DNA from 3 places in the Stenotrophomonas sp. YJH_SMC_27 genome. Region 1 is predicted to be linked to each of the others. Evidence: predicted binding sites of a transcription regulator. Region 1 holds the regulator's gene; each other region holds the start of a gene.

Region 1 (10,380 bases):
CTGGCAGATGCGCGCGGTATCAGGCGGCTCGATCTGCGAGTCGGTAAGGTTGGCGACATCTTCCACCGCCGACACGCGCAGGCCGATGGTTTCGCCGTCTTCCTCCAGCACCACGATGCGGGTCTGCGAATCGTCTTCGGCAGCGGCCGCACCCAGGTGCAGGCCGAGATCCATCACCGGTACCACCTGGCCCCGAAGGTTCATGATGCCGAGCATCGCTGGTGCGGTGCCGCGCAATGGCAGCAGGGGAACTGGCAGCACCACTTCCTGCACCTTCAGCAGTTCCAGCGCATAAGCCTGGGTGCCGCAACGCAGGCGCAGCCAGCGCGAGGTGCGCTCGCCGGCGCGGCGGTTCTGCGGATGCGGGCTGCTGGCGGGCTGGAGAGCCTGTGCCTGCAGTTCCTGCCAGGTGCCGGGACGGTTGGTGGCCGGGGCATCCACGGCAACGCGGGGCGGCGGCGCGACGGCAGCGGGCGCAGCCGGGGCAGGCGCGGGTGCAGGGCGCGGCGCCGGGGGCGCTACCACGGCCGGGGGCGGCGTGGGGACATCCGCGCCGCCGGCAGCGGCCTCGAACGCAGCCTGCAGGCCGGGGCTGTCAGTGTGGGCGAGGTGATGGCTGTCGGCCGCGTCGGTCTCGTAGATCACTTCGTCGGGCAGGTCGTCCCAGGTGGGCTCCGGGCCGGCCTTGGCCGGGGCCGTCTCGTGGATCACCTCGTCAGGCAGATCATCCCAGGTCGGTTCCCGCTCGGGAGCGGCGACCGGCATTGCGGCGGCCTCGAAGGCGGCTTCGAGCGCGGCGTTGTCCGCGGCAGGCGCCGCGGCGACGGTGTCGGTCTCGTAGATCACCTCGGCCGGCAGGTCATCCCAGGTCGGCTCATGTTCCGGTTGCGATATGCTGGCCGGGGCCGGGGCCGGGGCGACGCTGTCCGGCGTTGGAAGCACGACGGCCGGAGCGATCGCTTCGCCCAGCAGTTCGTCCAGATAGTCGTCCAGTACGCCGGTGCTGTTCATGCGGCCTGCTCCAGGGCGCGGGCATCCTCACCGAGGATCCAGTTCAGTGCGCGGCGATAGGCGGCCAGGCCGCGGCCCGGGTACTCCTCACCAACGCTGGGCAGGGTCAGGCCTGCGGCATTGCTGATGCGGGTGTCGATCGGAATGGCGTCTTCCCACACGCGGGTGCCATGACGATCCTGCATGGTGCGCAGCGACTCGTTGCCGGCGCGGGTGCGGCGGTCGAACAGGGTCGGCAGGATCGAGATCGGCAGCGGGCGGCGGCGCGAGCGCTCGACCATCTCGCCGGTGCGGACCATGCCGTCCAGGCCATGCAGGGCCAGCGGCTCGGCCTGGGTGGGGATGATCAGGCGGTCGGCAGCGGCCAGCGCGTTGATCATCAACAGGCCAAGGGTGGGGGCACAGTCCAGCAGGATGTAGTCGTGCTGGCCCTGGTGGCGCGCCAGTGCGTTCTGCAGGGCCAGGCCGAGGCCGGGCTGGTTGGCGCTGCGGCGCTCCAGCGTGGCCAGCGCCGACTGCGCGCAGACATAGTCCAGGCCTTGGATGCTGCTGGCATGGCACAGGCTGGAAAGATCGGCCGGCGGAGCGCCGAACAGTTCCAGCACGCCGGCCGGCGGCGGATCCACCGGTACGCCGAAGGCGCGGCTGAGCGAGGCGTGCGGATCGAGATCGATCAGCAGCACGCGATGGCCCAGCGCGGCCAGGCCGCGGCCGAGGGCGAGGGTGGTGGTGGTCTTGCCGACTCCGCCCTTCTGGTTGGCGATTGCCCAGATGCGCATCGGTTTACTCCTTCATTGCCGGGGGAACGGCGGCGCCGACGCGGCTGCCAGCCGGCACCGGCGGCAACTTCACCGGTGCGATGGGGGAGGTGGGGGCGCTGGCCGGAGTTGCGGCGGCTTGTTCGGTGGTGCTGTTGTCGACGGCGCCGGTGGCCGCATTGAGGCGCTGGCCGAGCGGATCCACCGAATGCGAGGTGTCGGCCAGGATGATGACCATCACCCGGCGGTTGCGGTTGCGCCCCTGCGCGCTGTCGTTCTCTTCGCGCGGACGGAACTGGCCATAGCCGACCATCGCCAGCCGCGACGGCTGCAGGCCCTGGTCGGCGAACAGATGCACCACGCTGGCGGCGCGTCCGGCCGACAGTTCCCAGTTCGAAGGGAAGGTGGCGGTGGCGATCGGCACGTTGTCGGTGTGGCCTTCCACGCGCACGCTGTTGGGCACGTCACGCAGCACCTCGGCGAGGCTGGCCAGCGTCTGACGTGCATGCACGTCCAGCGCGGCCGAGCCGGTGGGGAACAGGATGTCGCTGTTGATCTCCACTTCAATCCACAACTCGGTGCGGCGCACGCTGATCATGCCGCGGTCGATCAGCGGCGCCAATGCAGCGGTGAGGCGGTCGGCGATGCTGTTGAGCTGGCGCTCGGCACGGGCGATCTGTTCCTGGTTGTGCACGGAGACCGGCATGCGCATCTGCGAGGCCATCGACGGCAGCAGGGTCGGGTCGTGCGACGGCGCCGGCGCGGAGGGGCCGATCTTGGTGCCGGACTTGATCACCGAAGGGCTGTCCCAGCCGCCACCCTGCACCTGCTTGTTCCCCACCTGCACCGGGTTGATCGTGCGCGGTGCGCCACCGAAGGCATCGGTGAGCGCGTCGGCCATGATCCGGTACTTGCCCTCGTTGACCGAGGAGATCGCGTACATGACCACGAAAAAGGCGAGCAGCAGCGTCATCAGGTCGGCATAGGGGATCGCCCATGCTTCATGGTTGGCGTGCTCTTCGTGGTGCTTGCGGCGGGCCATGTCAGTGCAGGAAGCCGGAAAGGTTGGTTTCGATGTTGCGCGGGTTCTCGCCCTGGGCGATCGAAATCAGGCCTTCAATGACCATTTCGCGGTCGCGGGTGTTGTGCGAGATCACACTCTTGAGCTTGGCAGCCACCGGCAGGAACAGCAGGTTGGCCGAGGCGATGCCGTAGATGGTGGCGGTGAATGCTGCGGCGATGCCGTGGCCGAGCTTGCTCGGGTCGGCCAGGTTCTTCATCACCGCGATCAGGCCGAGCACGGCTCCGATGATGCCGAGGGTCGGGGCGTAGATGCCCATCGCTTCGAAGACCTTGGCGCCGGCCTGGTCCTGGTGTTCCTGGCTGCCCAGTTCGATTTCCAGCATGTGCCGCATCGATTCGGGCTCGACGCCGTCCACCAGCAGCTGCAGGCCCTTGCGCAGGAACGGGTCCTGCTGCGCTTCCACCTGCGATTCCAGACCCAGCAGGCCCTGGCGGCGGGCGATGTTGCTCCACTCAACGATCTGCTGGATCAGTTCGCGGCGATCACTGTGTGGCGGGCGTACGACCCAGCGCACGATCTTGAACGCATGCTTGAACACCGCCGGCGAGGTATGCAGCAGGATCGCGGCGACGGTGCCGACGATGACGATCACGAACGCCGCAGGCGACCACAACGACGCCAGGCCGGCGCCCTTGAGGATGCTGCCGCCGACCAGCGAGGCCAGGGCGAGAAAGAGTCCAATGAGGCTGAGTCTATCCATGGTTCCGGTATCGGCGTGTATGAATGGGACTTGAGACACCGGTAGATCGCGTACAGACGGTAGTCACAGTTTTTCGGGTTGCCGGGCATGGCCCTGGCGGGGTTCAACGCAGCCCGTCCACGTCCAGGATCAGGGCCATGCGACCATCGCCGATCAAGGTTGCACCGGCATAACCGCGCAGGCCGCGCAGGGCCTTCGGCAGTGGCTTGATGACCACTTCCTCACGCCCGCGCACCTGGTCCACGACCAGCCCGAAGCGGGCTTCGCCGGCCTGCAGCACCACGATGGTCAGCAGGGTTGACGCGGCCGGCGTCACATCCAGCCACTGGCGCAGGTCGACCAGCGGCAGGGTGTGCGAGCGGCGATCAAGCACGGCGCGGCCATCGAACCAGCCCAGCGAGGTGCGCGGCGCGTGCAGCACTTCCATCACGCGTGCCAGCGGTAGCGCGTAGACGTCCTCGCCGGCCTGCACCAGCAGGGTCGGCAGGATCGCCAGGGTGAGCGGCACGCGGATCAGGAAGCGGCTGCCACGACCCAGTTCCGACTGGATCTGGATCTGGCCGCTCAGTTCGCGGATGCGCGACTGCACCACGTCCATGCCGACGCCACGGCCGGAGATATCGGTGACCTGCTGTTTGGTCGAGAAGCCCGGCAGGAACACCAGGTGCAGGCACTCCTCGCTGCTCAGGCGGGCGGCGGCTTCCGGATCGATCAGGCCCTTCTCGCGCGCCTTGGCGCGCAGCTTCTCCGGGTCGATGCCGGCACCATCGTCCTGCACCTCGATGCTGACGTAATCGCCTTCCTGCTGGGCCGACAGGCGCACATGGCCCATCCGCGGCTTGCCCTGCGCCTCGCGCAGGTCGGGCATTTCCACACCGTGGTCGATGGCGTTGCGGACCAGGTGCACCAGCGGGTCGGCCAGGGCCTCGACCAGGTTGCGGTCGAGCTCGGTCTCGGCACCGATCAGCTCCAGGTCCACTTCCTTCTTCAGCGAGCGGGCAACGTCGCGGGCGACCTTGGGGAACCGCGAGAAGACCTTGCCCACCGGCTGCATGCGGGTGCGCATCACCGCCGATTGCAGGCGCGCGGTGGCGATATCCAGCGTCGACACGGCGCGGTCCAGCTCTTCATCGCGCAGGCGTGCACGCAGGGTCTTGAGCCGATTGCGCGACAGCACCAGTTCGCCGATCAGGTTGACGATCGCGTCCAGGCGTTTGGTATCAACGCGCACCGTGTGTTCGGCCTCGGCCAGCGGCTTGGCCGCCGGCTTGGCCACGGGTGTCGGTGCAGCGACCGGGCGCGGCGCGGGCGCCGGCGCCGGTGCCAGGACTGCAGCAGGCTTGGCACCCGGTGCGGCGCCACCGTGCAACTGGTCGAGCAGGGCTTCGAACTCGTCCTCGCTGATCAGGCCGTCGTCGGCTTTTTTTGCCGGCGCGATCGCAGTCGGAGCATTGCCACCGTGCAGCTGGTCGAGCAGCGCCTCGAATTCGTCGTCGGTGATCAGGTCGCTGCCCCCCGCAGCGGGTGCTGCGGCGGCGGCGGGCGCAGCCACGGCAGCCCCTTGCACGTCGAACTGGGCGATCAGGTCCGGCGGCGCATAGCCCGGCTCGGTGCCGGACGACACGGCGTCCAGCATCGACTGCAGGTAATCCAGTGATTGCTGGGCCGCGTCGAAGTGGTGGGCCTGCAGCACGGCCTGGCCGGCGCGCGCCGCGCCCAGCGCCTCCTCAGCGGCGTGGCACAGCTCGACCATGGCAGTGACGCCGAGGAAGCCGGCGCCGCCCTTGAGCGTGTGGTAGCCGCGGAACACCGCATTGAGCTGGTCGCTGTCCTGCGGTGCCTGCTCCAGCGACACCAGCTGTTCGCCGAGGCGGTCCAGGATCTCCTGCGCCTCGATGATGAAATCGGCAGTGATGTCGTCGGATACCGCGCTCATGCTTACAGCCCCAGATCCGACAACAGGTCGTCGGCGTCGTTCTGCGAGACCGCGTGGCGGTCCAGTCCCTTCAGTGCCGGCCCGGCCAGTGCCGGGTCGGTGCGATGCTGTTCCGGCGGCAGGCCGAGTGCGCCGAAGCCCTCGTGCACGCGGCGGACGATGCCGACCACGCGACGGATGATCTGCCCGGTCAGGTCCTGGTAGCTCTGGGTCAGGGCGATCTCGGTCAGGTTGTGGCGGATGCGCTCGAGCTGCGCGTCCTGGCCCGGCTGCAGGCCTTCGGCACGCAGCAGTTCGGTCAGGCTGCGGCATTCCTCGGCCAGGTCCAGGGTGCGGTGGGTGGCCTGTTCGGTCATCGCCACCACGTGGTCCAGGCGCGCGCAGGCGTCATCCAGCTCACCGGCCTCGCTGGGCACGGTCGGCAGTTCACCCAGCGCCTGTCCCAGCTCGCGGGCCAGCCGCGACAGGCCGCTCATCATCGGCTGCGTGCGCAGCGCGACCAGTCCGTCGATGCGTTGCCGCCAGGCAGCTTCGTCACCGGACTCCAGTGCGTCCAGGGCTTCCTGCAGGCGCAGGGCCAGGGCGTTCTTGTCGACCGTGGTATCCATCAGGCGCTGGCCGCCAGGCGTTCGAAGATCTTGCCGAGCTTCTCTTCCAGCGTCTGCGCGGTGAAGGGCTTGATGATGTAGCCGTTCACGCCGTTCTGGGCGGCTTCGATGATCTGTTCGCGCTTGGCTTCGGCAGTGACCATCAGCACTGGCAGGGTCTTCAGCTTGGCATCGGCGCGGATCGCCTTGAGCAGCTCGATGCCGGTCATCACCGGCATGTTCCAGTCGGTGACGACGAAATCGAACGACTGGCTCTGCAGCAGCGACAGCGCGGCATGCCCGTCCTCGGCTTCGGCGGTATTGGTGAAGCCAAGATCGCCCAGCAGGTTCTTGACGATGCGACGCATGGTCGAGAAGTCGTCGACGATCAGGATGCGCATGTTCTTGTTCAAAGCAGAGTTCCTTTGTTGTTCATTCCGGGTGGCCGGGGGCAGCCGCCTCGGGCATGTTCACTCTTCCAGGCCGGCGTCGGCCGCCTCGAAAATCTTCAATCGTCCACGCAGGCGCAGCACGGCCTGGCCGTGGATCTGGCAGACCCGCGACTCGCTCACGCCGAGCACCGCGCCGATCTCCTTCAGGTTCAGTTCCTGCTCGTAATAGAGCGAGAGCACCAGCTGTTCGCGCTCGGGCAGGTGGCCGATGGCCTTGCCCAGCTCGCGGCCGAACTCGCCGCGCTCCAGCACCTGCTGCGGGGTCGGGCCGCCCTGGGCGACGGTGTCCAGCTCGCCCTGGTCCTCGATGCGTGACTCCAGGCTCAGCACCTGGCCACGCGCGGCGTCTTCCATCAGCCGCAGGTATTCGGGCAGCGGCATCTCCATCGCGGCGGCCACTTCGGTGGCGCTGGCGGCACGGCCGGTGCTCTGTTCCAGGCGGCGGATGGTGGCAGCGGCGTCGCGTGCGCGGCGATGCACCGAGCGCGGCACCCAGTCGCCACGGCGGATCTCGTCGATCATCGAACCGCGGATGCGGATCGAGGCGTAGGTCTCGAACGAGGCGCCCTGGTCGGCGTCGTAGCTGCGCGACGCTTCGATCAGCCCCATCATGCCGGCCTGGATCAGGTCGTCCACCTCCACGCTCGCCGGCAGGCGTGCGGCCAGGTGGTGGGCGATGCGCCGCACCAGGTCCGAGTGCTGGGAGATGACCTCGTTGGCCGCCGAGCGCTGGACCTCCCGGTACTGGGCTGCGCCTTTCATGCGGCCACCCCGCGCTGCTTGAGAATGCGCTCGAGGAAGAACTCGACGCCGCCACGCGGTTCGGTCGGCGCCTGCCAGCGTGCGGTGCGGCGCGCGATCTCGGTGATCGCCAGCGCGGCCGGGCTGGACGGGTAGGCCTTCACCACCGGTTGCTGGCGCTGCACCGACAGGCGCAGCCAATCATCCTGCGGCACGCAGCCCAGGTAGTTCAGCGAGACATCGGCGAGGAACTTCTCGCACACGCGGGTCAGCTTTTCGTACAGCACGCGGCCCTCGTTGGGGTCGCGCACCATGTTGGCCACCACCTGGATGCGGTCCACGCCGCGCTCGCGCGACAGCACCTTGATCAGTGCGTAGGCGTCGGTGATCGAGGCCGGTTCGTCACAGACCACCACCACGGTGTCCTGCGCGGCCTGGCAGAAGGTCAGCACGCCGTCGGTGATGCCGGCGGCGGTATCGACCACCATGATGTCCAGCTCGCGTTCCAGTTCGGAGAACACGTTGACCAGGCCGACATGCTCGGCCGGGGCCAGCTCGGCCATGTGCCGGCGGCCGGAAGCGGCCGGGACGACCAGCACGCCGTTCGGGCCTTCGACGATGACGTCGTCCAGCGAGCAGCGGCCGGCCACCAGGTCGGCCAGCGTAAAGGTGGGGTTCAAGCCCAGGATAACGTCGATGTTGGCCAGGCCCAGGTCGGCGTCCAGCAGCAGCGTGCGCTTGCCCATGCCCGCCAGCGCCACAGCCAGGTTGGCCGAGACGTTGGTCTTGCCCACGCCGCCCTTGCCGCCGGTCACCGCGATGGTGCGCACAGGGCCGAGCGGCTCGCTGCGGGTGGCCGACAGCGGGAAGGTCTTGGTCAGCTTGGCGTACTCACGCGACGGCATGGTTCAACTCCGGGTTGCAGGGCATATCGGCCGCTCGGCGCAAATCTTCAAGGCGAAGTACGAGATTGGCTGCACTGGCCCTATGCAGGTCCTCCGGGACGTCCTGGCCATCGGTCACCCAGGTGATCGGCAGGGCGTGGTCCACCGCCACCGACAGGGCGTTGCCGAAGCGGCCGGTCTCGTCCAGCTTGCTCAGCACCAGGCCCTGCAGGTTTGCCGCACCGAAGCGGCGCACCACCTCGTCCATGTCGCCGAAGCTGGTGTTGGCCGGGAGCACCAGCAGGGTGCGCACCTGGCGCGCGGCGCGCAGCCACTGCAGCTGGGCGGCCAGGGCACGGTCACGCGGGCCCAGGCCGGCGGTATCGATCAGCACCAGCTTGTAGTCCTTCAGGCGTTCCAGCAGCTGGTCCAGGTCGGTGCCGCTGTTGGCCTCGTGCACCGCGATGCCGAGCTGGCGGCCGTAGCCGTAGAGCTGCTCGCGGGCGCCGATGCGGGCGGTATCGGTGGTGACCAGGGCGACGTCACGCGGCGCGTGCTTCTCGGCGAATCGCGAGGCCAGCTTGGCGATGGTGGTGGTCTTGCCGGCGCCGGTCGGGCCGACCAGGGCGATCACGCCGCCTTCTTCCAGCGGGTCGACCGGGGCGATCGGCAGCTTGCGCGAGATCAGCCCCAGCATCAGGCCGCGGCCACGATGGGCTTCGGTCTCCAGCGGGATCTGCATGGCCACGTCGCGGGCCAGGCCGGCATCGAAGCCATATTCGTCCATCAGGTCCAACGCGGTGGCGCGCACCGGGCAGCCGCGCAGGCGCTCGTCGGTGAAGCGGTTCATCTCGCGCTCGATCACCTGGCGCATGCCGGCCACTTCCTGGCGCAACTGGCGGATCTCGGCGTCGTCCTGGGCGACCACCGTCAGCACCGGAGCCGGAGCCAGGGTGGGGGCCGGCGCGGTTTCGACAATGGCATCGGCCAACGCCGGTTCGCTGGCGGCGCTGGCCGGCTGCGCGTCGGCGACGGCAGCGGTCGGCAGCGGCGGCGGCTGCACGGCCGGCGCCACGCTTTCGTGATGCGCCTCGTGCGGCGGATCGATCTGGAAGCGGGCGCGGTTGGCCGGCACGGCGGCGGCCGGTGCAACGATGGCCTCGGCGAACGGCGCGAAGATCTGTTCCGGCAGCGCCGGTTCGTTGACGGCGGCACGCGCGAGGGTGGCCGCAAAGCCTGTGCTGCCGCGGGTCGGCACGATCTCGTCGGCGCTGTCCAGGGTGCGGCCGGTGGCGCCGACCGCGGCGCGGGCGAGGGCGGCCACCGCCGAGGTGGTGGCGGCGACCGGCTCCGGTGCCGGGGTGGCGCTGCGACGGCGGGTGACGGCGGCGATCACCGCATCGGCGGCGGTGCGCGGTTTGGGCGCCGGCGGCGGCGCCACGTCGCGGCGCGAGGCTTCCAGCGCACGCTGCACGGCGCTTTCATCGTAGTTGGCGGCGGCGACGATCTCGATGCCTTCCTCGATCCGGCGGTTGGACAGGATCACGGCATCAGGACCATGTTCCTTGCGCACCAGGTTCATGGCCGAACGCATGTCGGCGGCGACGAATCGTTTGATTTTCATGCTGTGGTCACGAGGCGAAGACGGCGGAGTGGCGGCCGGGGAACTCGGGTGGTCGGTGGTCTGCACGGTGCGGGTTCCCCTTGGTATCTGTCTGTTGCGTTGGTTCGAAGGTGGTGTCTGTTTTCTGGCGCGTCGGCGGGCGGCGTCAGCTGATCGTTCCGACCAGCTTCAGGCGCTTGTCCTCCGGCACCTCGCTGTAGGCCAGGACCGACAGCGACGGAACGCTGTGGCGGACCAGGCGTGCCAGCGCGGCGCGCACCGGGCCAGGTACCAGCACGACCGCGGGCTCGTTGCGGGCTTCCTGCTTGCTGACACATTCGGCCAGACTCTGGTGCAGTCGCTCAGCGAGTCCGGGTTCCAGCGCGGCGCCGTTGCCCTGCGTGGACTCCTGCAAGACACGTTCCAATTGCGGGTTGAGGGTGAACACCGGCAGCTCCGCCGACATTCCGGCGATCTCCTGCACGATGAAGCGGCCCAGGGCGGTGCGCACGGCGGCGGTCAGCACGGCCGGGTCCTGGCTGCTGGGCGCATGTTCGACCAGTGCCTCGGCGATCTTGCGCAGCTGGCGGATCGGAATGCGCTCGACCAGCAGGTTCTGCAGCA
Region 2 (10,380 bases), on a different contig from region 1:
TCGCTGCAGACGATCAAGCAGCTGTGCGCCAAGCACAACGTGGAACTGATCGCGATCGGCAACGGCACCGCCAGCCGTGAAACCGACAAGCTGGCCGGCGAAGCGATCAAGGCCGCTGGCAACCCGAAGCTGCAGAAGGTGGTGGTCAGCGAGGCCGGCGCGTCGGTGTACTCGGCGTCCGAGTTCGCGGCCAGGGAGTTCCCGGAGCTGGACGTGTCGCTACGTGGGGCGGTGTCGATCGCCCGCCGCCTGCAGGACCCGCTGGCCGAACTGGTGAAGATCGAACCCAAGGCCATCGGTGTCGGCCAGTACCAGCACGATGTGGACCAGTACCGTCTGGCGCGCGCGCTGGATGCCCGCGTGGAGGACTGCGTGAACGCGGTGGGCGTGTACGTGAACACCGCTTCGGCTGCACTGTTGTCGCGGGTGTCCGGCCTGTCGGCCACGGTGGCCGAGAACATCGTGCGCCACCGTGACGCGAACGGCCCGTTCAAGCGCCGCAAGGACCTGCTGAAGGTGGCGCGCCTGGGCGAGAAGACCTTTGAACAGTGCGCGGGCTTCCTGCGCATTGCCGACGGTGATGAGCCGCTGGATGCTTCGGCGGTACACCCCGAGGCCTACCCGGTGGTCGAGCGCATCGTGGCCAGCACCGCGCGCCCGATCAAGGCGCTGATCGGTGATGGCAGCTTCCTGCGCGGCCTGAAGGCCGAGCAGTTCACCGATGCCACCTTTGGCGTGCCGACCGTGCGTGACATCCTCAAGGAACTGGAGAAGCCGGGCCGAGACCCACGCCCCGAGTTCAAGGCGGCACGCTTCGCCGAGGGCGTCGAGGACATCAAGGATCTGCGCGAGGGCATGGTGCTCGAGGGTGTGGTAAGCAACGTGGCGGCCTTTGGTGCCTTCGTCGATATCGGTGTGCACCAGGATGGCCTGATCCACATTTCGGCCCTGTCCGATACGTTCGTGAAGGACCCGCGCGACGTGGTCAAGGCCGGCGATATCGTCAAGGTGAAGGTGCTGGAGGTGGACGTGGCGCGCAAGCGCATCGCCCTGACCCGGCGCCTGGACGATACCCCCGGCCAAGCCACCAGCCGCCCGGGCCAGCGTGATGAGCGCGGCCATGGGCAGGGTCCCCGCCGCGATGCAGGCGGCCAGAACCGCGGGCCGAACCGGGGCCAGGGCAATGGCGGCCGTCCCGCCGCGTCCGCGCCCCCGGCCAACAACGCCCTGGCCGAGGCCTTCGCCCGCGCCAAGCGCAGTTGAGGACCGTGTTCCCCGTCACGCTTGATTCGTGGCGGGGGACTTGTCGATTTTCCCCGTGATTGCGCACACTTGCGCTTGAGGGGAGGCGTCCGGCCACCCCGCTGTTGCTGGGGAGGGCCATGACGCCAGCAGGACCCGTCGTCTTCGTTGAGGTCTGCAGCGTCGCGCTGCGGCCGCTGCCTCCCTGTGCGGGCCGGGGTACGGGTTGATGGCCGGTCAGGGAACCAACGGCAACGGGTTGCTGGAGCGGCGCCTGCAGGCGCTGGCCGAAGAGCGTCGTCGCCTGGCGATGATCATTGACGGCACCGCCGCCGGCACCTGGGAGTGGAACGTGCAGACCGGCGAGATGCGGGTCAATGCGCGCTGGGCGGAGATCGTCGGTTATCGCCTGGAAGAGCTGGAGCCGGTGTGCCAGAAGACGTTCCTGAAGCTGGTCCATCCCGATGACATCGTCCTGTCCGACGCGGCACTTGAGGATCATTTTGAAGGCCGCAGCGACAACTATGTCTGCCTGCTCCGCATGCGCCACAAGAACGGCCAGTGGATATGGATCCACGACCGTGGCCGCGTGTTCGAATGGGATGGGCAGGGACGACCGCTGTGGATGGCCGGTGCGCACGCCGACGTGACCGAGCTGCAGCAGGCGCGGCAGGACGCCGCCGAAAGCCGGCAGCGGCTGCAGGCCGTGGTCGATGCGTCCGACGAGGTGGCGGTGATCGCGACCGATACCGAAGGCACCATTACCCTGTTCAATACCGGTGCGCAACGTCTGCTGGGATACAGCGCGGAGGAAGTGGTCGGACAGCGGCGACTGGGTGATTTCCACGATCCGGACGAGTTGGCGGCATGGCTGCGCCCGCTGGCGGCTGCGGACGGACGCCTGCCGGGCGCGTTTGAAGCCCTCAGCGCCCGTGCCGATGCGCAGACCTATTCAAGGCAATGGACATTGCGGCGCAAGGACGGCCAGCCACGCCAGGTGCGCCTGTCGATCAGCCGCATGGATGGTGCCGGCGGCGCGCGCATCGGCTACGTCGGCATGTCCATCGACATCACCGAGATCCTGCAGGCACGTGCCGAAGCACGCCTGGCGGCGGAGAAATTCGCCGGTGCGTTCACGTCGGCGGCGCTGGGCATGGCGCTGGTGTCGCTGGAGGGGCGCTGGCTGGACGTCAATGACGCCCTGTGCCGGATCCTGGGCTACCCCCGCGAGGAACTGCTGCAGGTTGATTTCCAACGCCTGACCCACCCCGATGACCTGCAGGCCGACCTGGCCCTGGTGCAGGATCTGCTGGCCGGGCGGCGCAGTCACTATCACCTGGAAAAACGCTATCTCGATCGCGACGGCAAGGTGATCTGGGCGCGGCTATCGGTCTCGCTGGTGCGCAACGAGCATGGCGAGCCGTTGCATTTCGTGTCGCAGATCCAGGACATCAGCGCCCAGCGCAGCAGCGAACAGCGCCTGTTCGAGAGCGAGCAGCGCAGCCGCATCACCCTCGATGCCGTGGCCGATCTGGTGCTCAGCGTCAGTCTGGACGGTCGTATCGATTACGCCAACGCCGCTGCTGTCCGCACCCTCGCCGGTGATGGCGCGCTGTCGCTGGCAGGGCACAACGTGCAGGACGTACTGGCGCTGACCACCGAATACGCGCCCGGCTCGGTGCTTGATGTATCCGTGCTGCTGGACCCGGAAAGCAATGCGGTGGACCTGCATGCTGACCTTCTGCTGCGCCTGGGCACGGCCACGATCCCGGTCGATCTGACCCGCGCCTGGCTGCGCGATGACGAGGGCCATGTGCGCGGCGCGGTGTGGGTGCTGCGCGACGACACCCAGCAGCGGGCGCGGCAGCGCGAAGCCCGCCACCTGGCCGAGATCGATCCGCTGACCGAGCTGAGCAACCGTCGTGGCTTCGAGGTGCATCTGCAGCAGGCGATCACCCGCGTGGAGCGTACCGGCCAGGCCGCCTCGCTGATGTACATCGACCTGGACCGCTTCAAGCCGGTCAACGACACTTGGGGCCATCTGGCCGGTGACGCCGTGCTGTGGGCGGTGGCCAGCGTGCTGCGCCACGGCGTGCGGGATTCGGATGTGGTGGCGCGGCTGGGTGGCGATGAGTTCGCGGTGATCCTGTCCGGTTGCACGCCGCGTCGTGCAGCGCGCATTGGCGGCGAGCTGCTGCACACCCTGGCGTCGCTGTCGATTCCGTGGGACCAGGACCGCCTGCATGTGGGCGCCAGCATCGGCATCGCGCCCTTGACGGGCGGGATGAGCGTCGACCAGGCCGTGGCGGCGGCCGATGCCCAGTGCTACCGGGCCAAGGCAATGGGCCGCAACAACGTGCAGGTACAGGGCGAGGCGAGTGAGCTGCCGGGCGGCGACATCGATCCGACCGAGGGCTGATCTCAACCTGTGAGAGGGCGTGCGCGAATACTCCGCGTACTTCCCCTCCTACAGGTGGTCCCATGAATGTCTGCAACCCGGTGACGCTGCGTGCCTACGCCCCGGCAATGGTCGGCTGGTGCCTGGCCCTGGCCGCCTGCCTGCGTGCGGAACAGCTGCGCGGCGACCTGCACGCGCAGGCCCTGCTGCCGGTGCTGCAGGGCGGCGCGGTCGCCTTGCTGGTGTTCACGCTGTCCTGCATCGGTGCCGCCAGCATCATGCTGTGGCGGGCGGGCAGGAACGCGGTGGAGTGATGCGGTGGATGGTTATCGCATCCCCCATGCGCAGTTGCGTCAGCGCAGTACTTCATCCGAACTGACCAGCTGCACGTCATGCATCAGGTTGAGGTAAGCCTCGTAATAGCCCTTGTGTGACGCGCCGACGATGGTCAGCATGCGGGTGCCTGGATGCTGGCCGAGCACGTCGCGCATGTTGGCGACCATGCGCAGGTTACGGGTTTCCCAGTAGCCCAGGTAGTTGCGGCCGAAGCCTTCCGGTGAGGGTTCGACAAGCGTCGCGCCGAAGTCGCTGTTGAACGCCACCATCGCGGTCTCGGGTGCGTTGTAGGCGCGATACATCGCGAGCAATCCTTCCGGTTGAACAAGATTGGCTTCGAGCCGTTCATCAGCCGCCCTGCGTGCTTTGACGAAGGCGTTGTCCCAGGCGCCGCGTATGGCGGCAGCGTAGGCCTTCTGCCGCGATTCCGGTGTGGGCGAATCCGCAGTGTGGTCGTCCACCGACCACAGGCGCTCCAGTCCGAGGCGTGCGGCAAGCACGCCGGCCACCAGGACGGCCTCGTTGCGGCGGGTCATGCGCGTGTCGAGGAATTGCACCAGCTCCGGAGTCAGGCTGTCGGCCGCACGGCGCTCTTCCCGGGGCAGCCGCAGCCATTGGACGACTGCCGAGCTGCTCTCGCCCGCAGCCAGGAAGACTGCGGCCAAGCGACGTCGCTGGGCAGCGCTTGGCGCCTTGGGCCAATCTGCAAGCAGGCGTTCCATTTCCACGTTGGCGCTGGGCACGTCCAGACCGGTGGCGGCCTGCGCCGGTGCCGGATCGACGCAGTAGTCCGCGACGCTCTCCGCGTATCGGGCCGGATTGCGGCGCATGAAGTCACACTGCAGGCCGGACAGATTCTCCACTGCGATCGCGGTGGGCCGCCAGGCTTCCAGGCGCTGCAGCAGAGGTTCCAGCATCGCCGGCGTGAAGGTCTCCGGCAGGCTGGACAGGTGTGGGCTGCCCAGCACCAGCACTTCGTTCGGGCGTCCTGCGGGCGGTCCCTTCAGCTGGTCCGGGTGGAAGGCCGGTCGATAGGCGATGCCGGTGGCCAGCGCATTGCTGCTGCATAGGGCCAGGAGAAGAAGGCTGGCAAAGCGAGGGGACATGCGATCTCCATGTAGATGAGCATCCTGCGGGACCTTCATGCTGGTCGTTTTCCCCTGCGGGCGAACCCCGCATCGGTCATGTAAACCTTTTTTCCTTGAGCTGCATCCTTCTGTGGGCGATGTGGTCGGCTGCCTCCCGGCGCCTGCGCTGTACAGCGTTCCGCCAACCGGTGGCGGAACGGATCCGGTCCAGCCGTTCATTGGCCCAATGCCTCGGTGTGAAGGCGGAGGCACGTGAGAAAGGTGTGAAGTACACGGCAATCGTCCACCGCATTCCGCCTGTAATGGACGGAGTTGCGACGGACGTCGCGGAATGCCGCTAAAGCGGCCGACGGCATCGCCGATACTCCCTCTGGATCCCGCTCCAGTTACCCGCCGCAGGACCCCAGACTGCCCCCGATGGGCGGTCCGCGCAGTGTGTTCCGCCGCTTCCAGATCCCGATCGCAGCCGCAGCAGACGTTCTTGGCAGTCGCTCGAGAGGTGCCGGTTGGCACCTGTAGTCCCTGGCAACTGATGTTGCCGCCGGGCATCCCGCCCGTCGGGTCACAACCGCTTACCGGACACCGAGGATCAGACAATGCTCATTCCAGGCTTCACGGCGGGCGCGCAGGCGCCGGCCGAGCTGCATACCCGTTGGTCGCCGTGGCGTGCGCTGCTTGGCGTACTGGCGCCACAGCAACGCACCCGCACAGAGAAGGCGGTGACCGACCGCACCGAGCTGGAAGCGCAGGTGGCCGCGCTGCATCGCGTGCAGGCCGTCATCGAGTTCGCGCTCGACGGAACCATCCTGCAGGCCAATGACAATTTCCTGCAGGCGATGGGGTACCGGCTGGAGGAGATCCAGGGCAGGCATCATTCCCTGTTCGTCGACCCCGAGCAGGCGCGCAGCGCCGAGTACCGCGACTTCTGGGCGCGCTTGGGGCGCGGCGAATACGACGCCGGGCAGTACCGCCGGTTCGGCAAGGGCCAGCGCGAGATCTGGATCCAGGCCTCGTACAACCCGGTGCTGGATCGGCAGGGGCGGCCCTACAAGGTGGTCAAGTTCGCGACCGACATCACCCAGCAGAAGCTGCAGGCGGCCGACTCGGCGGGGCAACTTGCGGCGATCGCCAAGTCTCAGGCGGTGATCGAGTTCAGCATGGATGGCCGCATCCTGTCGGCCAATGACAAATTCCTGGCGGTGACCGGCTACAGCCTGGACGAAGTGCGCGGGCAGCACCATTCGTTGTTTGTCGAGCCCGGGCATCGCAGCAGCGTGGAATATCGCCAGTTCTGGGAGAAACTTGGGCGCGGCGAATATGATGCGGGCCAGTATCGGCGCCTGGGCAAGGACGGGCGCGAGGTCTGGATCCAGGCTTCCTACAACCCCATCCTCGACCTCAACGGAAAGCCGTTCAAGGTCGTGAAGTATGCCGCCGACATCACCGCGCAGGTGCACGAGAACCAGGCCATGCAGCGCGCCGTGGCGCAGACCCGAGAGGTGGTGGCTGCCGCCAAGCTGGGTGACCTGACCCAGCGCGTAGCCACCGCCGACAAGAGCGGGCCGATTGCCGAGTTGTGCGAAGGCGTGAATTCGCTGGTCGAGGCGATGGCCGCGATCATCGGCCAGATCAAGTTCGCGGCCGACACCATCGCCGTGGGTGCGACTGAAATCGCGCAGGGCAACAGCGACCTGTCGCAGCGCACCGAGCAGCAGGCGGCCTCGCTGGAGGAGACTGCGGTGTCGATGAAGGGTCTTGCCGAGACGGTGCAGCGCACCGCAACCAATGCCCGCCAGGCCAGCCAGCTGGCCGGTGGGGCAGCCGATGTCGCCGCGCGGGGCGGCAATGTGGTGCATGAGGTGGTCGAGACGATGGCGGCGATCAATGCCTCATCGCGGCGCATCGTCGACATCATCGGGGTGATCGACGGCATCGCCTTCCAGACCAACATTCTTGCGCTGAACGCAGCGGTGGAGGCCGCGCGCGCCGGTGAACATGGTCGTGGCTTCGCCGTGGTTGCCACCGAGATCCGTGAGCTGTCGCAGCGTTCGGCCAGCGCAGCCAAGGAGATCAAGCACCTGATCGATGCGTCGGTGGCCAATGTCGGCGCCGGTACCGCGCAGGTCGAGAGCGCGGGCCGCACCATGGATGAGATTGTGACAAACGTGCGCCGGGTCAGTGACCTGATGAGCGAAATCAGCACGGCCGCGCAGCAACAGAGCGACGATATCCAGCAGATGAACCAGGCCGTCGATCTGATTGACCAGGGCACCCAGCAGAATGCCGCGTTGGTCGAGGAGGCATCGGCGGCGGCACGCAGCATGGAAGAACAGTCGGCGCAGCTGCTGCAGACCGTGGCCAGCTTCCGCGTGCAGGGCGCGGCAGGGCAGCGGCAGGGAGCGGCGGCGCTGCACGCCGTCTAGGCCCGGCGGTTGCATCTGTCTTCCGTAGTATCTGCGTCGCCATATACGCGGTTGCGCCCGGCGCGTTTGGCCCGATACAGGGCCTGGTCGGCGCGTTCGACCAGGTCGCGCGGATCGTGCTCTTCGCCCGGTGCCTGCCACGCCACGCCGACGCTGATGGTGACGGTGGCCTCGGGGGCGGGCAGGGCAGCCGCTTCGACCGAAGCGCGGACCCGCTCGCCCAGGGCCATGGCGTGGGCGGCATCGGGCGAGGGCAGGGCAGCGATGAACTCCTCGCCGCCATAGCGGGCCAGCAGATCGTCACCCCGTTGCAGGCAGCCATCAAGAATGGCGGCGACCGACTGCAGGCGCTGATCTCCTTCCGGGTGGCCATAGGTGTCATTGAGGCGCTTGAAGTGGTCGATATCGATCATGAGAACGGCCAGGCCCAGACCTTGGCGCCGCGCGCGGCGGTGGGCCGCGCCAAGCGATTCATCGAAGCTGCGTCGGTTGCCCAGGCCGGTCAGTGGATCACGCCGTGCCAGTTTTTCCAGCTCGTCGCGCTGGCGCTGGATCTCCACCTGGCTCAGCACGCTGCGCAGGGCATAGCCGAGCAGGGAGCCGATGAAGCCGGCCGTGGCCAGGGTCGGCTGCAGGCGCGCGACCAGAAGCGCCACCAGCATCAGCAGCAATGGCAGCATCAATGGTACGCCGGCATCGATGATGCGCCGCAGGTTGCGGGATACCCCCACTGTCGGGTAGCGACGATGGCTGCCCGCCAGGGTGGCCAGCAGCACGAACAGTCCACTGATCAGCAGGTCGCCCCAACTGCCGTCGGGCAGCTGCGGCTGATAGGTATTGATGTAGAAGGCCAGCAGGAAGTAGCCCAGCGCGTAGATCGTCAGCGTCCGGAAAAAATCGCGGCGGTCCGGATCGTCCTCGGCCAGGAAACGGATCAGTGCGAAGCAGAACACCAGGCTGTTCTGCACGCCGCTCATGGTGTTCAGGCACTGCGTCCACAAGGCGGTGTTCAGCGGCGCCATGGCCCGCGCATGCAGGTAGTACAGCAGCCAAAGCAGGGCAATGATCCCGAGGTCCACCGCACGGACGTAGCGGTTCCCGCCACCCGGGCTTGCAGCGACGTAGGTCAAGGGGATCCGGTAGAACACGTACAGGATCAGTGTTGAGGCGGTCATCTGCGCTGGGGCGAGGCCGGCCACATTGCGGTGCAGCAGGGCCAGCAGCGCGAGAGAGAACAGGCCCACGGCCGCGCCCAGCGTCCGCCATTTGCAGGCGGCCTGGTGGCTGTCACGTGCACGCCGCACGCAGGCCAGTGCAGCCAGCAGCGGTGCGGTGATCAGCATCAGGTAGGAGCCGACCAGGTCCTGCGGGCCGATAAAGGCAATGACGAGCGCGTGCGTAACCAGAAAAAACAGCGCCGTACGCAACGTCATGCATTCCCCCACCCCCAGCTCCGGCTGGGATCACGATAGGCAGAAGCACGTGAGGCTTGCAAGAAAAGTGTGCGCTGTGTCTATTTAAATACTTGCCGGAAGTCGCAGTTTCGTTCCTTTGTGTTGGCGCGGAGCCTGTGCCGCGGGCGTTCATCCAGAAGGCACGGGTGTCCCCACGCGGTCGAGGGTGCAGCCCCGCTTGGCCACGCCCGGCAGTGAGAAGCAGCGCGACCAGGGCGTCGTGTCATCCGCGTGAGGTGGACGCAGCCGTGCGGTCGGGATCTCGGGGAGCGAGGGCAGGGCGGGCGTTGGCATCGATCCCAGTTCCGGCGCCCGGCACTGGAAATGCAGAAGGCCAGGTCAGGGACCTGGCCTTTGATGCAGTGGTGCCGGTGAAAGGACTCGAACCTTCATGGGGTTACCCCCGGCTGATTTTGAGTCAGCTGCGTATACCATTCCGCCACACCGGCAGGCAGCATGCGAGTGTAACCGAGGTCGGCAGGGCTTTCATAGAGGCAAGGCCAATCGGGGCGCTTCCTGTCGGCATCGGCTCTGTGGTGGCTATACTGCGCCGGCTTGAATGCCTCCAGGAGCGGTGCCGGATGACAGTGTTGCAGGACCTGAGGGTGCTGGTGGTCGAGAACGACGAGATGAGCGCAGCCTTGCTGCAGATGCAGCTGGTGCATGCCGGCGCGACCGTGGTCGGGTTGGCGGCGAGCGTGGCTGAAGCATTGCGCATGCTGGAAGACTCGGCCCCGGATGTGGCCCTGCTGGACTATCGCCTGGCCCGCAACGAGACCAGCGAGCCAGTGGCGGCAGCATTGTCGGCACGCGGCGTACCATTCGTGCTCGCCACCGGAATGCTGGCTGAGCAGCTGCCCGAGTCGATGCTGGCCGGAGTACTGCTGGTCAAGCCGTATCTGTCGGCGGATCTGACCAGGGCGCTGGCCCGTGCGGTGGGTCGTTCCAGCGCAACGGCGTGAGAACGGCGCTTCAGCCAGCCTCCTCGTACACGTAGCGGATGTCCTCGCGGTCGTCGAGGACGCGGTACTGCCCGGCCAGGTTGTCCGGATCGGGATTGAGCCACGCATCCAGATGCTCCCTGCGGATCGGTATCACGCCGCGATCGTGACCTGCGGCGGCGACATCGCGTGGCGGGGTGTCGGTGATCGTGGCGAACGAGAGCAGGCGGCCTTCCGGTCCCTCCCATTCCGCCCAAAGGCAGGCCAGCAGCAGGTCACGTGGCGGATCGGGGCGGAACTCGAGCACCACGTCCTGTTCCTTCTCGTCGGCACCCAGCATCCGGCCGGCGATGGCATGGCGTGGGACGTGCTCATAGAACGCCTGCACCACCACGACGCCGTGGCGCAGGCCAAACGCACCGCGCCAATAGCCTTCCAGGCTGTCGCGCCTGGCGTTGTAGGTGCCGGGGTACAGGACATCGTTGCGCGCCGTCTTGT
Region 3 (10,380 bases), on a different contig from region 1:
CAGAAGACCTTCGACGAGGCGCTGGCCTTCGGCGAATACGTGCAGCCGATGAAGTCCGACGTGGCCGGCATCCTGCACGACCTGCGCAAGCAGGGTAAGCGCGTGCTGTTCGAAGGCGCGCAGGGTGCGCTGCTGGACATCGATCACGGCACCTACCCGTACGTCACCAGCTCCAACACCACCGTCGGTGGTGCGCTGGCCGGTTCCGGCGTCGGCGCCGATTCGATCGACTACGTGCTGGGCATTGCCAAGGCGTACGCCACCCGCGTCGGCGGCGGCCCGTTCCCGACCGAACTGGACGACGAAGTCGGCCAGGGCATCCGTGACCGCGGCGCCGAGTACGGCGCTTCGACCGGCCGCCCGCGTCGCTGCGGCTGGATGGACATCGTCGCGCTGAAGCGCGCCGTGGCCATCAACGGCATCAGCGGCCTGTGCATCACCAAGCTGGACGTGCTGGACGGCATGGAAAAGCTGAAGGTCTGCATCGCCTACGAATACAACGGCAAGCGCACCGAGTACGCGCCGCTGGACGCGCAGGGCTGGGAAGAATGCACCCCGGTGTACCTGGAGTTCCCGGGCTGGAGCGAGAACACCCACGGCATCACCCAGTGGGACGACCTGCCGCCGGCCGCACGCGCCTACCTGCGTTCGCTGGAAGAGCTGGCCGGCTGCCCGATCAGCATCGTCTCCACCGGCCCGGACCGCGACCACACCATGGTCCTGCAGGATCCGTTCGCCTGAGGGCGTGACTGGTAGCGCCGGGCCACGCCCGGCGTCGCTGAAAGAAAAAGCCCCGCGAAAGCGGGGCTTCTTCATTACCGTGTGGGCAGGCCAGCGGGGAAGCGACGCGATGACCAGCATGCCAGCGTGAAAGGCGAGACGGTTCTGTTCGTGCTGGTCCCAGGGGCTGCCTTGGCGGTGTTCACCTTCACCTTGCGGCGCTGGCAGCGCCGGCCGTCGAAGCAGGCGGCTTCAGCAACGGGTACGGGTTGATGGATTTGCCCTTCCACCACTGTTTTTCCGGTCCCAGCACGTGCACTTCAAAGTGCAGATGCGGGGCCTCGGCGCTGGCATTGCCAGTGCTGCCCACGTAACCGATCACATCCCCGCGCTTGATCACCTGTTTCTCGGCCAGGCCATCGGCATAGCGCTGCAGGTGCGCGTAGTAGTAGCACCAGCGTCCACTGGGCTCGAACTGATAAATCGTCAGGCCACCGCGCTTGCTGTCGAACAGCTTTTCTACCGTGCCGTCGGCCACCGCGAGTACCGGCGTACCTGCATCGGCCATGATGTCGATGGCATCGTGTACGCGGCCCTCGCTGCGTGCATCGGTGAAGGTATCGCGCAGCTGCGACGCCTGGATGCCCTGCACCGGCAGCAGCAGGCCGGTTGGCGCATTGGTGGCGCTGGACGGCGACACGGCCGTGGGAGCCGGAGCGCCTACGCGCGGCGTTGCAACCGCAGCCACCGCAGGTTGCACTGCGGGCGGGGCAACCGCCACCGGCTCACCTGCATCGTGGTGCAGCCACCAGCCCACTCCCACGCCCAGCAGCACGCCCAGCACGATCAGCTGCGAAAGGCGCATAGGCTCACTCCTGCATCACCACGGGCACCGAAGTATCCACCGCATCGGCCACGCGCAGCGCATCCCAGTTGGTCATGCGCACGCAGCCATGCGATTCTGTCTTGCCGACGTGGCCGGGTTCGGGTGTGCCATGCAGGCCGTAGTGCGGCTTGGACAGGTCGATCCAGACCCGTCCGACCGGATTGTTCGGGCCAGGCGGCAGCGTCGCCTTCTTTTCGCCCTTGCGCGCATCCCAGAACAGCTTCGGGTTGTAGTGGAACGGCGGGTCGCGATACACGCCGAGAATCTTCCATTCGCCGATCGGCAGCGGATCGTGCTGGCTGCCGGATGAGACAGGCACCTGTGCGATCACTTTGCCCTGCGCATCCAGCAATTGAAGTGTGGAGTCGGACTTGTCGACCACGATCTTCGCCGCCTTCGGCAAGGCCCCCGTTCCGATGTTGGGCACCTGGATGCGGCTGCCGGCCTTGGCCAGATCGACGCCGGGATTGAGTGCCTTCAGCAGCTCAGGGGAGGCGTGGAAGCGCTCGCCCAGGCCTTCTTCCACGCTGCTGAAGCCCAGCGACTTCAGCTTGGCCTGTGCGGCGGGCCCTTTCGGTATGGGCTGGAACGGGCCGGCAACATCTTCAGCCGTGAGCGTGTAGCTTGCCAGCGGCGTGATCGTATCGGCCTGCAGGGCCTTCCAGGTAGCGTCATCCAGTTCACCCGTTACGCTCAGCCCATGCGCCGCCTGGAAGCCCGACACCGCGCGCCGCTGGTTGCTGCCCACTTCGCCATCGATCTGGCCGGGGGAAAAATTCGCGCGATCCAGCAGCACTTGGGCGTGCAGGACAGAGCGGGGTGCGGTGTCCGGTCCTGCCTTCTCGGCAATGGGGGCAGGCAGGCCAGGCGGCGGCGCCTGCGCGAAGGCAGGTGATGCCAGCAGCGAGAGAGCGAGCAGGGCGGATCGGGGCATGGGTAACGGCATCGGGGACTCCAGCAGGGAACGCCACCACCTTGCCCGCAGACGGCGCCGAGCCACCGTGAAAGGGATCTGATGCCCGCATGAGCAGGCATGTCATTGCGGCCGGTTTGCACCGGCAGGTGCCACTGGGACGGGGACTCACCAAGGTGAACAGTGGCCGACGCCATTGGTGGATGGCGATCAAGATTGCCTGCCGTGCCGCCGATAAGGGCGCATCCCCCCGTTTTGGATACCCCCATGAACTACTTGAGGAACGTCAGGGTTGCCTGGCGTCTTGGGCTGGGCTTTGGCCTGTTGCTGCTGCTGGTTGCCGCCGTGGTGGCCACCGGCGCCACTGCCAGTGTCGTGCAGAAGCGCGCGATGCAGCAGGTGGTCGACGTCAGCGTGGCCAAGGTGCGCCTGTTGTCGCAGATGCTTGATGCCAACAACCAGATGATGGTGGTGCGCCGCGAGATGCTGATCCGCCAGGGTGATCACCGCACCAGCGACGAGAAGCGCATTGCTGATCTCGTCAAGCGCTACGAGGCCAGCTGGAGCGCCTACCAGGCGCTGCCCAGTGACGCCGAAGGCAAGGCCATCGCTGAAACCATCGCCGCCAAGCGAGCCGTTGCTCGCCCGCTCAACAAGCAGACCAGCGAACTGATGGAGCAGGGCGATTATCCCGGTGCCGTGGCGCTGACCCTGGGCCCGGTGCAGGACGCCGCCAACGGCTGGAACAAGGCGCTGTCCGATGGCGTGGACTTCGAGGAGAAGGAAAGCCGTGAGGCTGCCGCCGAGGCGATCCGCCTGGGCGAGCGCAGCCTGCTGCAGTTGCTGGTGCTGGGCGGCGTTGCGCTGCTTGCTGGCATCGGCGCCTCGGTGATGATCGGCCGCAGCCTGACCGCTCCGCTGGCGCGCGCGGTGAACCTGGCCGAGCGCCTGTCCAAGGGGCAGCTGGACCAGGAGTTCCGCCTCGGTGGCCGCGACGAGCTGACCCAGCTGGGTGACGCGATGGCCAGCGTGCGCCAGAGTGTGCAGGCGGCGATCGGCGCGCAGTTGCAGATGGCGGAACAGCACGAGGCCGGCGCAATCCGCTATCGCATGGACGCCAGTGCGTTCCCCGGCGATTTCGGCCGCATGGTGCAGGCCACCAACAGCCTGGTCGAATCGCACGTGCAGGTGGAACTGCTGATGGCTGAAGTAATGCAGCGTTACGCCATCGGTGACCTCAGCCGCGACCTGCCGGACTACCCGGGCGAAAAGGGCACGTTGACCCGCACCCTGGCCGCGGTGAAGCAGAGCCTGATGGCGATCAACGCGCAGATCGATGAACTGGCCCGTGCCGCACGCGCCGGCGATTTCAGCATGCGTGGCGATGCCGGGGCCTTCCAGTACCAGTTCAAGACGATGGTCGAGCACCTCAACGGCATGATGGCCAGTTCGCAGGCCAGCATCGCCGATGTTTCCGACGTGCTGCGCGCGATCTCGCATGGCGACCTGACCGCACGCATGGAGGGCGAGTACGAAGGCGTGTTCGCGCGCATGCGCGACGATGCCAACACCACCACCGCGCAGCTGACCGGCATCGTCCGCGGCATCCAGGTGGCTGCCGACAGCATCAACAACGCGGCGCAGGAACTGGCCGCTGGCAACAACGACCTGTCGCGCCGAACCGAGCAGCAGGCGGCCAATCTGGAAGAAGCGGCCGCGTCGATGGAGGAGCTGACCTCCACCGTACGCCAGAACGCCGAACTGGCGCGTCAGGCCGACAGCGAAGCGCACGCTGCCGGCGCCGCCGTGCGCGAGACCGAGCAGGCGATGGCACAGATGGCATCGGTGATGGGCGAGATTGATCAGTCCTCGGCACGCATCTCGGAAATCTCCACGGTGATCGACGGCATCGCTTTCCAGACCAACATTCTGGCGCTGAATGCTGCGGTTGAAGCCGCGCGTGCAGGTGAGCAGGGCCGTGGTTTTGCCGTGGTCGCCAGCGAGGTACGCACGCTCGCACAGCGTGCCGGTGTCGCCGCCAAGGAAATCAAGGAGCTGATCGAAGACGCTGCTGCCAAGGTGAAGAGTGGCCTGGCGGTGACCGTTGAATCGGAAGCCGCGATCGCCCGCGTGGCCCAGGCCAGCTCGCGCACCACCCAGCTGATGAGCGACATCGCAGCGGCCAGCAAGGAACAGGCCGCCGGCATCGAGCAGGTCAACCAGGTGGTGGTGCAGATGGACCAGGTGACCCAGCAGAACGCTGCGCTGGTGGAAGAAGCCACTGCCGCCAGCCGCGCGCTGGAGGAACAGGCGCATGCACTGACCACGTCGGTGTCGGTATTCAAGATGGAAGGCGCGGCGGTCTCCGCTGCGCCCCGTCGCGCAGCCTGAGCGGGCTGCCACTGCAGCGACAGGAATACGGCCGCCTTGAGCGGCCGTATTTCGCTGGAAGGGCCCCATCTACTGCTGCAGGCCCGTGCTGATGCTGACGCAGCCGAAGTTGCGGCATGGATGAGGACGCTCCCCTTCTGACCGAAGCATCAGCCGCGCGCACGCGTACGCGCAGCTTTCTTCGCCGCCACTTTGCGCACGGACTTCTTCGCGGCCCGCGTCTTGGCTGCCTTCTTCGCGGCGGCGCTCCGCGAGGCGGCCGTACTCCCCTTCTTTGCCGCAGCCTTCTTCGCTGTCTTCTTTGCGGCCTTCTTTGTCGCGGTCGTGCGAGCCGGTGCCTTCTTTGCCACCGCCTTCTTTGCCACCGCTTTCTTCGCCGGCGCCTTCTTCGCTGCCGTCTTTCTGGTTGTCGACGTCTTGGCGGTCTTCTTGCGGGTCGCCTTCTTTGTAGTTTTGCGTGCACTGCCGCTACGCTTGCCGCCGCCGTCCTGCTTGTTCACGGTGGCCCAGGCAATGCGCTCGGCGGTGCCTTCACTCGCGCCGCGATCACGTTCGCTTTCCTCGATGTGCTCGGCCTGGCGCTTCTGCTTTTCGGTATATGCGGATTTGTCACCACGGGGCATGACGATTCTCCTGTCGTTGTGGTCAGGCCAGCAGGCGCAGCTTGGGCTCACGCGCCCACTGGCGGGTGGCGGCCGCCGCCAGGAATGCCTTGGCGTCTTCCGCTTCGACGATGCCGGCATCGTTGCCGACCCGCGCCGCCTTCAGCAGCGCTTGGCCTCCCGCGTCGCTGGCGATGGCCTTCAGGTGTGCCCACGCCTGGCTGACGAACTCCAGCGCGGCGCTCTCTTTCGACAACGCCTTTGATGCGTCTACGCTCAGCACCACGGCCACCGCATCGAACACAGCCGATGGCGTGCCTGCCAGTTGCCCATCCGCCGCCTGCATCGCGCCATCGCTCAGCGTGGCGCCACCGACTTTGGGCGCGACCAGCTTCACGTCTGCACCTGCTTTCCTGGCTGCCTTGCTCAGGCTGGCAATGATGCGGGCGTCGGAGCCTTCGTCGAACAGAATGCCGATGCAGCGACCCTGCAGGGTAGGCTTGTTGCGTCCGATCACACGCACCTCGGGAGCGGGAGGCATGTCCCGCGCCGGGGTGGCGGTGGGTGCCGGGTCGGGCAGGGCGGGCAAGGCCAGACCATCGGCCACGCGCCGCGCCAGTGAGTCATCGATGTTGCGCAGGTGGCTGACGGTACGTACCCGCACCTTCAGCGTTTCCACCTTGGACAACTCGAACACCAGCGCCGATGCCAGGTGCGCCTGCTCCGGCGTTTCAAGGCTGCGGAAGAACATGCGGGCCTGGCTGTAGTGGTCGGCGAAACTCTCCGCGCGGGTACGGCCCTTGCGGCCATCGTCGGCGCTGGCGTGGCTGCGGAAACCCGCAGGCGTCTCACGCGGTGAGTCCTCCTGCAGCGAGCTGGGATCATAGGCGACGCGGCCCTTGGGCACCTGCATCTGCATGTGGCCGTCGCGCTGATGATTGGCGAATGGGCACTTCGGGGCATTCACCGGGATCTGGTGGAAATTCGGGCCGCCAAGGCGCAGCAGTTGGGTGTCCAGGTAGGAGAACAGGCGGCCCTGCAGCAGTGGGTCGTTGCTGAAGTCGATGCCCGGCGGCACGTTGGCCGGGCAGAACGCCACCTGTTCGGTCTCGGCGAAGAAGTTGTCGGGCCAACGGTCCAGCACCATGCGCCCGATCACCTGCAACGGCACCAGCGATTCGGGAATGATCTTGGTCGGGTCCAGGTGATCGAACGGGAATGCGTCGGCTTCTTCTTCGGTGAACAACTGCACCGCCAGCTCCCATTCGGGAAAGTCGCCGCGCTGGATGGCCTCGAACAGGTCGCGGCGATGGAAGTCATTGTCGGCTGACTGCAGCTTCAGCGCTTCGTCCCAGACCGTTGACTGGATGCCCAGCTTTGGCCGCCAATGGAATTTGACGAAGGTCGACTCGCCTGCCTCGTTCAGCAGGCGGAAACTGTGCACGCCGAAGCCTTCGATCATGCGCAGCGAGCGCGGAATGGCACGGTCGCTCATTGCCCACATGATCATGTGCATCGACTCGGGCATCAGCGAAATGAAGTCCCAGAAGGTGTCGTGGGCCGAGGCGGCCTGCGGGAAGGCACGGTCCGGTTCCATCTTCACTGCGTGCACCAGGTCCGGGAATTTCATGGCGTCCTGGATGAAGAACACCGGAATGTTGTTGCCGACCAGGTCCCAGTTGCCCTCCCTGGTATAGAACTTGACCGCGAAGCCGCGCACGTCGCGCGGGGTATCCACCGAGCCTGCGCCACCGGCCACGGTCGAGAAACGGGTGAATACGGGTGTCTTCACCCCTACCTCGGTCAGGATGCGCGCGCGGGTATGGGCGGCCAGTGACCGGGTCAACTCGAAGTAGCCATGTGCCGCGCTGCCACGTGCATGCACGATGCGCTCGGGAATGCGTTCGTGATCGAAGTGGGTGATCTTCTCGCGGAGGATGAAGTCTTCCAGCAGCGTGGGCCCCCGAGGCCCCTGTCGCAGGGAGTTCTGGTTGTCTGCCACCGGGATGCCCTGATCGGTGGTCATCACCGGATGGCTGCCCCCGGCCTGCTGGTGGAGCTCATCGCCATTGCCCCGTGGGTGGCTTTCGGGCGGGGTGGTTGCGCGCTTGCCGGTCTGCTTGCTGGCGGCCATGGAGGGTGGCTCCGGATCGTCAAAGGGAACCACGACACTGGAACCGAGCCCGTTAAACCCCGGTCCGGCAAAGGTGAACGTACGGGCAAAAGCGGGCTCGGGTATGCTTGCCGCATGCGAGTCGAGCCCGCCGACATCGAAGCCTTGTTCGACGCCATCCCGGACGTGCTGTTCTTCATCAAGGACCGCCAGGGGCGGTACACCCACGTCAACCAGACCATGCTGCGACGGCTGGGCCTGCGCGCGCGCAAGGACGTGATCGGGCGGACCGCGGCCGAGATCTACCCGACCGGCCTCAGCGCGGACTATGTCGACCAGGATGCCCGCGTGCTGTCCGGCGAGGTGATCGAGAACCTGATGGAGCTGCACCTGTTCGCCAACCGCGAACCGGGCTGGTGCCTGACCTGCAAGCGCCCGCTGCTGGTCGATGGCGCCATCGAGGGCCTGATCGGCATTTCCCGCGACCTGGGCCAGAAGGACAGCCTCGGCACCCAGTACGAGCAGCTGCGGCTGGCGCTGGCCCACCTCAACGCGCACTACGCCGAGAACGTGCGCATGCAGACCCTGCTGGACATCACCGGCTTCTCGCTGTCCAAGCTGGAGCGCAGCTTCCGCAAGGTGTTCCAGATGACCCCGCAGCAGGTGCTGACCCGGCTGCGGATCCAGATGGCCATGCACCTGCTGCACGGTGACGAGAGCATCGCCAGCATCGGCCAGGCCTGCGGTTTCAGCGACCAGAGCGCCTTTACCCGCAAGTTCAAGGCTGAAACCGGTTTCTCGCCGCGTGCCTACCGCGCCCGTATTGGTGGCAGTGTCGGAGAGCCGGCACTGGCCTGAGCCGCCTGCTGCGCTGTGCCTATCCCCGCAGGCATGGGACAGGGTAAGGTGTCGCCCCTGTAGCCCGCCGCCAGCCCTGCCGATGCCCAACTCGATTCCGACCGCTTCGCCGTCCCGCCTCGGACATTCGCTCAAGCCCCGCCAGCTGATCATGATGGGCCTGGGCAGCGCCATCGGCGCCGGCCTGTTCCTCGGCTCGGGCGTAGGTGTGCAGGCGGCCGGTCCGGCGGTCCTGGTGTCGTATCTGGTCGCCGGCGCGCTGGTGATCATCGTGATGAACGCTCTGGGCGAAATGGCGGCGGCCAAACCGACCAGCGGCGCGTTCTCGGTCTATGCCGCCGATGCCATGGGCGCCACCGCCGGTGCCACCGTCGGGTGGTTGTGGTGGGTGCAGCTGGTGATCGTGATCGCCGCCGAGGCGGTGGGAGCGGCCGGTCTGCTGGCCACGGTCTGGCCAGCAGTACCTGTACCGATGGCGGCGCTGGCCTTCATGCTGTTCTTCACCGCGATCAACCTGCTCGGGGTGAAGAACTTCGGCGAGTTCGAATTCTGGTTCGCCATCCTGAAAGTGGCGGCGATCCTGGCGTTCATTGCCATCGGTGTGGCGCTGCTGATGGGTTGGCTCCCGCAGGTGACCTCGCCTGGGCTGAGCAACTTCACCGAGCATGGTGGTTTTGCGCCGAAGGGCCTGGCCGGGATCGGCGCGGCGTTGCTGGTGGTGGTGTTTGCCTTCGGTGGCACCGAGATCGTGGCCGTTGCGGCGGCGGAGACCGAAGACCCGGAGCGCAGCATCGCCCGTGCCATCCGCACCGTGGCGTGGCGCATCCTGGTGTTCTACATCGGCTCGCTGAGCGTGATCATCGCCGTGGTGCCGTGGACCAGCGAGGCGCTGAAGTCGCCCTTCGCCGCGGTGCTGGACATTGCCCGTATTCCGGGTGCAGGCACCGCCATCACCCTGATCGCTGTGATCGCGCTGCTGTCGGCGCTCAATGCCAACCTCTACGGCGCCTCGCGCATGATGTATTCGCTGGCGCAGCGCCGCGAAGCCCCGGCCGTGCTGGGCTGGACCGATCCGCGCCAGGTGCCGGTGATTGCCGTGCTGGCCAGCGTGCTGTTCGGTTTCGCCGCCACGGTGATGGAACTGCTGTTCCCGGACCGGGTGCTGCCGGTGCTGCTGAACATCGTCGGTTCGACCTGCCTGCTGGTGTGGACGCTGTCGCTGGTCTCACAACTGGTGTTGCGCCGCCGCGCGGATCGCCTGGGTACCCGGCTGCCGTTCCGCATGGCGGGCTTCCCGTGGCTGACCTGCTGCGCGCTGGCGATCCTGGCGCTGATCTTCGGCCTGCTGCTGAGCGAGTCGCACACCCGCCTGCAGTTCCTGTCGATGGTGGCGCTGACCGCCACGATCGCCGCCGGCAGCGCCATCGCGCGGCGCATGCGCGAGGCGTGATTCTGTAGAGCCGACCCTACGGTCGAGGCTGCTGTTTGCGCGATCGCCAGCCGAGCATGGGCTCGGCTCTACAACAGGCACACACTCCGCGTGGCACTGTGCGCAGGTGGGCCGCCTGCGGCCCGTCGACCGGGAGTACCGCATGCTGCGCAGTCGCCCCTTCCTGATGTTCACCGGCCAGGCCGAGGCCGCCCTGGCCCTGTACGCCGAGGCCTTCGCCGATTTCCGCCTGCTGGCAATGCAGCGCCATCCGGACGGCGCCGGTGCCGGCGTGCCCGGGCAGGTCCGACAGGCCATCTTCCTGCTCGGTGGCACCCACTACCTGTGCTTTGACAGCCTGGACGTGCACGATTTCACCTTCAGCCCGTCGATCTCGCTGTTCGTCGAGTGCTCCGGCGCCGAGCAGTTCGAGCGCGCCGCGCGCGTGCTGGGCGAGGGCGGCCACTG

What was found. Region 1 encodes FliA, which starts transcription of late flagellar genes. Its sites were predicted from a motif close to TAAAGTTTNNCNNNCNNNGGCCGATAA; they were not measured.
Region 2: a site for FliA is predicted at 5,403-5,429, ahead of AC5P7R_RS05525 (methyl-accepting chemotaxis protein). Genes of this name have one in related genera too.
Region 3: a site for FliA is predicted at 2,731-2,757, ahead of AC5P7R_RS20715 (methyl-accepting chemotaxis protein). Genes of this name have one in related genera too.

Annotation. Positions count from the first base shown of each region.
Region 1 covers NZ_JCAFTA010000023.1:44,096-54,475, reverse strand. Annotated here, with positions in the region: gene AC5P7R_RS21740 (chemotaxis protein CheW) at 1-1,011, opposite strand, end outside; gene AC5P7R_RS21735 (ParA family protein) at 1,008-1,790, opposite strand; gene motD (flagellar motor protein MotD) at 1,795-2,811, opposite strand; gene AC5P7R_RS21725 (flagellar motor protein) at 2,813-3,553, opposite strand; gene AC5P7R_RS21720 (chemotaxis protein CheA) at 3,657-5,489, opposite strand; gene AC5P7R_RS21715 (protein phosphatase CheZ) at 5,492-6,097, opposite strand; gene cheY (chemotaxis response regulator CheY) at 6,097-6,489, opposite strand; gene AC5P7R_RS21705 (RNA polymerase sigma factor FliA) at 6,547-7,290, opposite strand; gene AC5P7R_RS21700 (MinD/ParA family ATP-binding protein) at 7,287-8,174, opposite strand; gene flhF (flagellar biosynthesis GTPase FlhF) at 8,161-9,777, opposite strand; gene flhA (flagellar biosynthesis protein FlhA) at 9,923-10,380, opposite strand, start outside.
Region 2 covers NZ_JCAFTA010000002.1:429,843-440,222, reverse strand. Annotated here, with positions in the region: gene AC5P7R_RS05545 (Tex family protein) at 1-1,263, shown strand, start outside; gene AC5P7R_RS05540 (PAS domain S-box protein) at 1,472-3,661, shown strand; gene AC5P7R_RS05535 (hypothetical protein) at 3,724-3,954, shown strand; gene AC5P7R_RS05530 (DUF5694 domain-containing protein) at 3,994-5,082, opposite strand; gene AC5P7R_RS05525 (methyl-accepting chemotaxis protein) at 5,661-7,487, shown strand; gene AC5P7R_RS05520 (GGDEF domain-containing protein) at 7,484-8,920, opposite strand; tRNA gene AC5P7R_RS05515 (tRNA-Leu) at 9,305-9,390, opposite strand; gene AC5P7R_RS05510 (response regulator) at 9,523-9,903, shown strand; gene AC5P7R_RS05505 (SOS response-associated peptidase family protein) at 9,914-10,380, opposite strand, start outside.
Region 3 covers NZ_JCAFTA010000020.1:23,611-33,990, reverse strand. Annotated here, with positions in the region: gene AC5P7R_RS20730 (adenylosuccinate synthase) at 1-741, shown strand, start outside; gene AC5P7R_RS20725 (M23 family metallopeptidase) at 929-1,585, opposite strand; gene AC5P7R_RS20720 (L,D-transpeptidase family protein) at 1,590-2,552, opposite strand; gene AC5P7R_RS20715 (methyl-accepting chemotaxis protein) at 2,787-4,910, shown strand; partial or broken gene AC5P7R_RS20710 (alpha/beta fold hydrolase) at 4,959-5,051, shown strand; gene AC5P7R_RS20705 (hypothetical protein) at 5,060-5,533, opposite strand; gene AC5P7R_RS20700 (catalase) at 5,556-7,646, opposite strand; gene AC5P7R_RS20695 (helix-turn-helix transcriptional regulator) at 7,761-8,483, shown strand; gene AC5P7R_RS20690 (amino acid permease) at 8,566-9,933, shown strand; gene AC5P7R_RS20685 (VOC family protein) at 10,076-10,380, shown strand, end outside.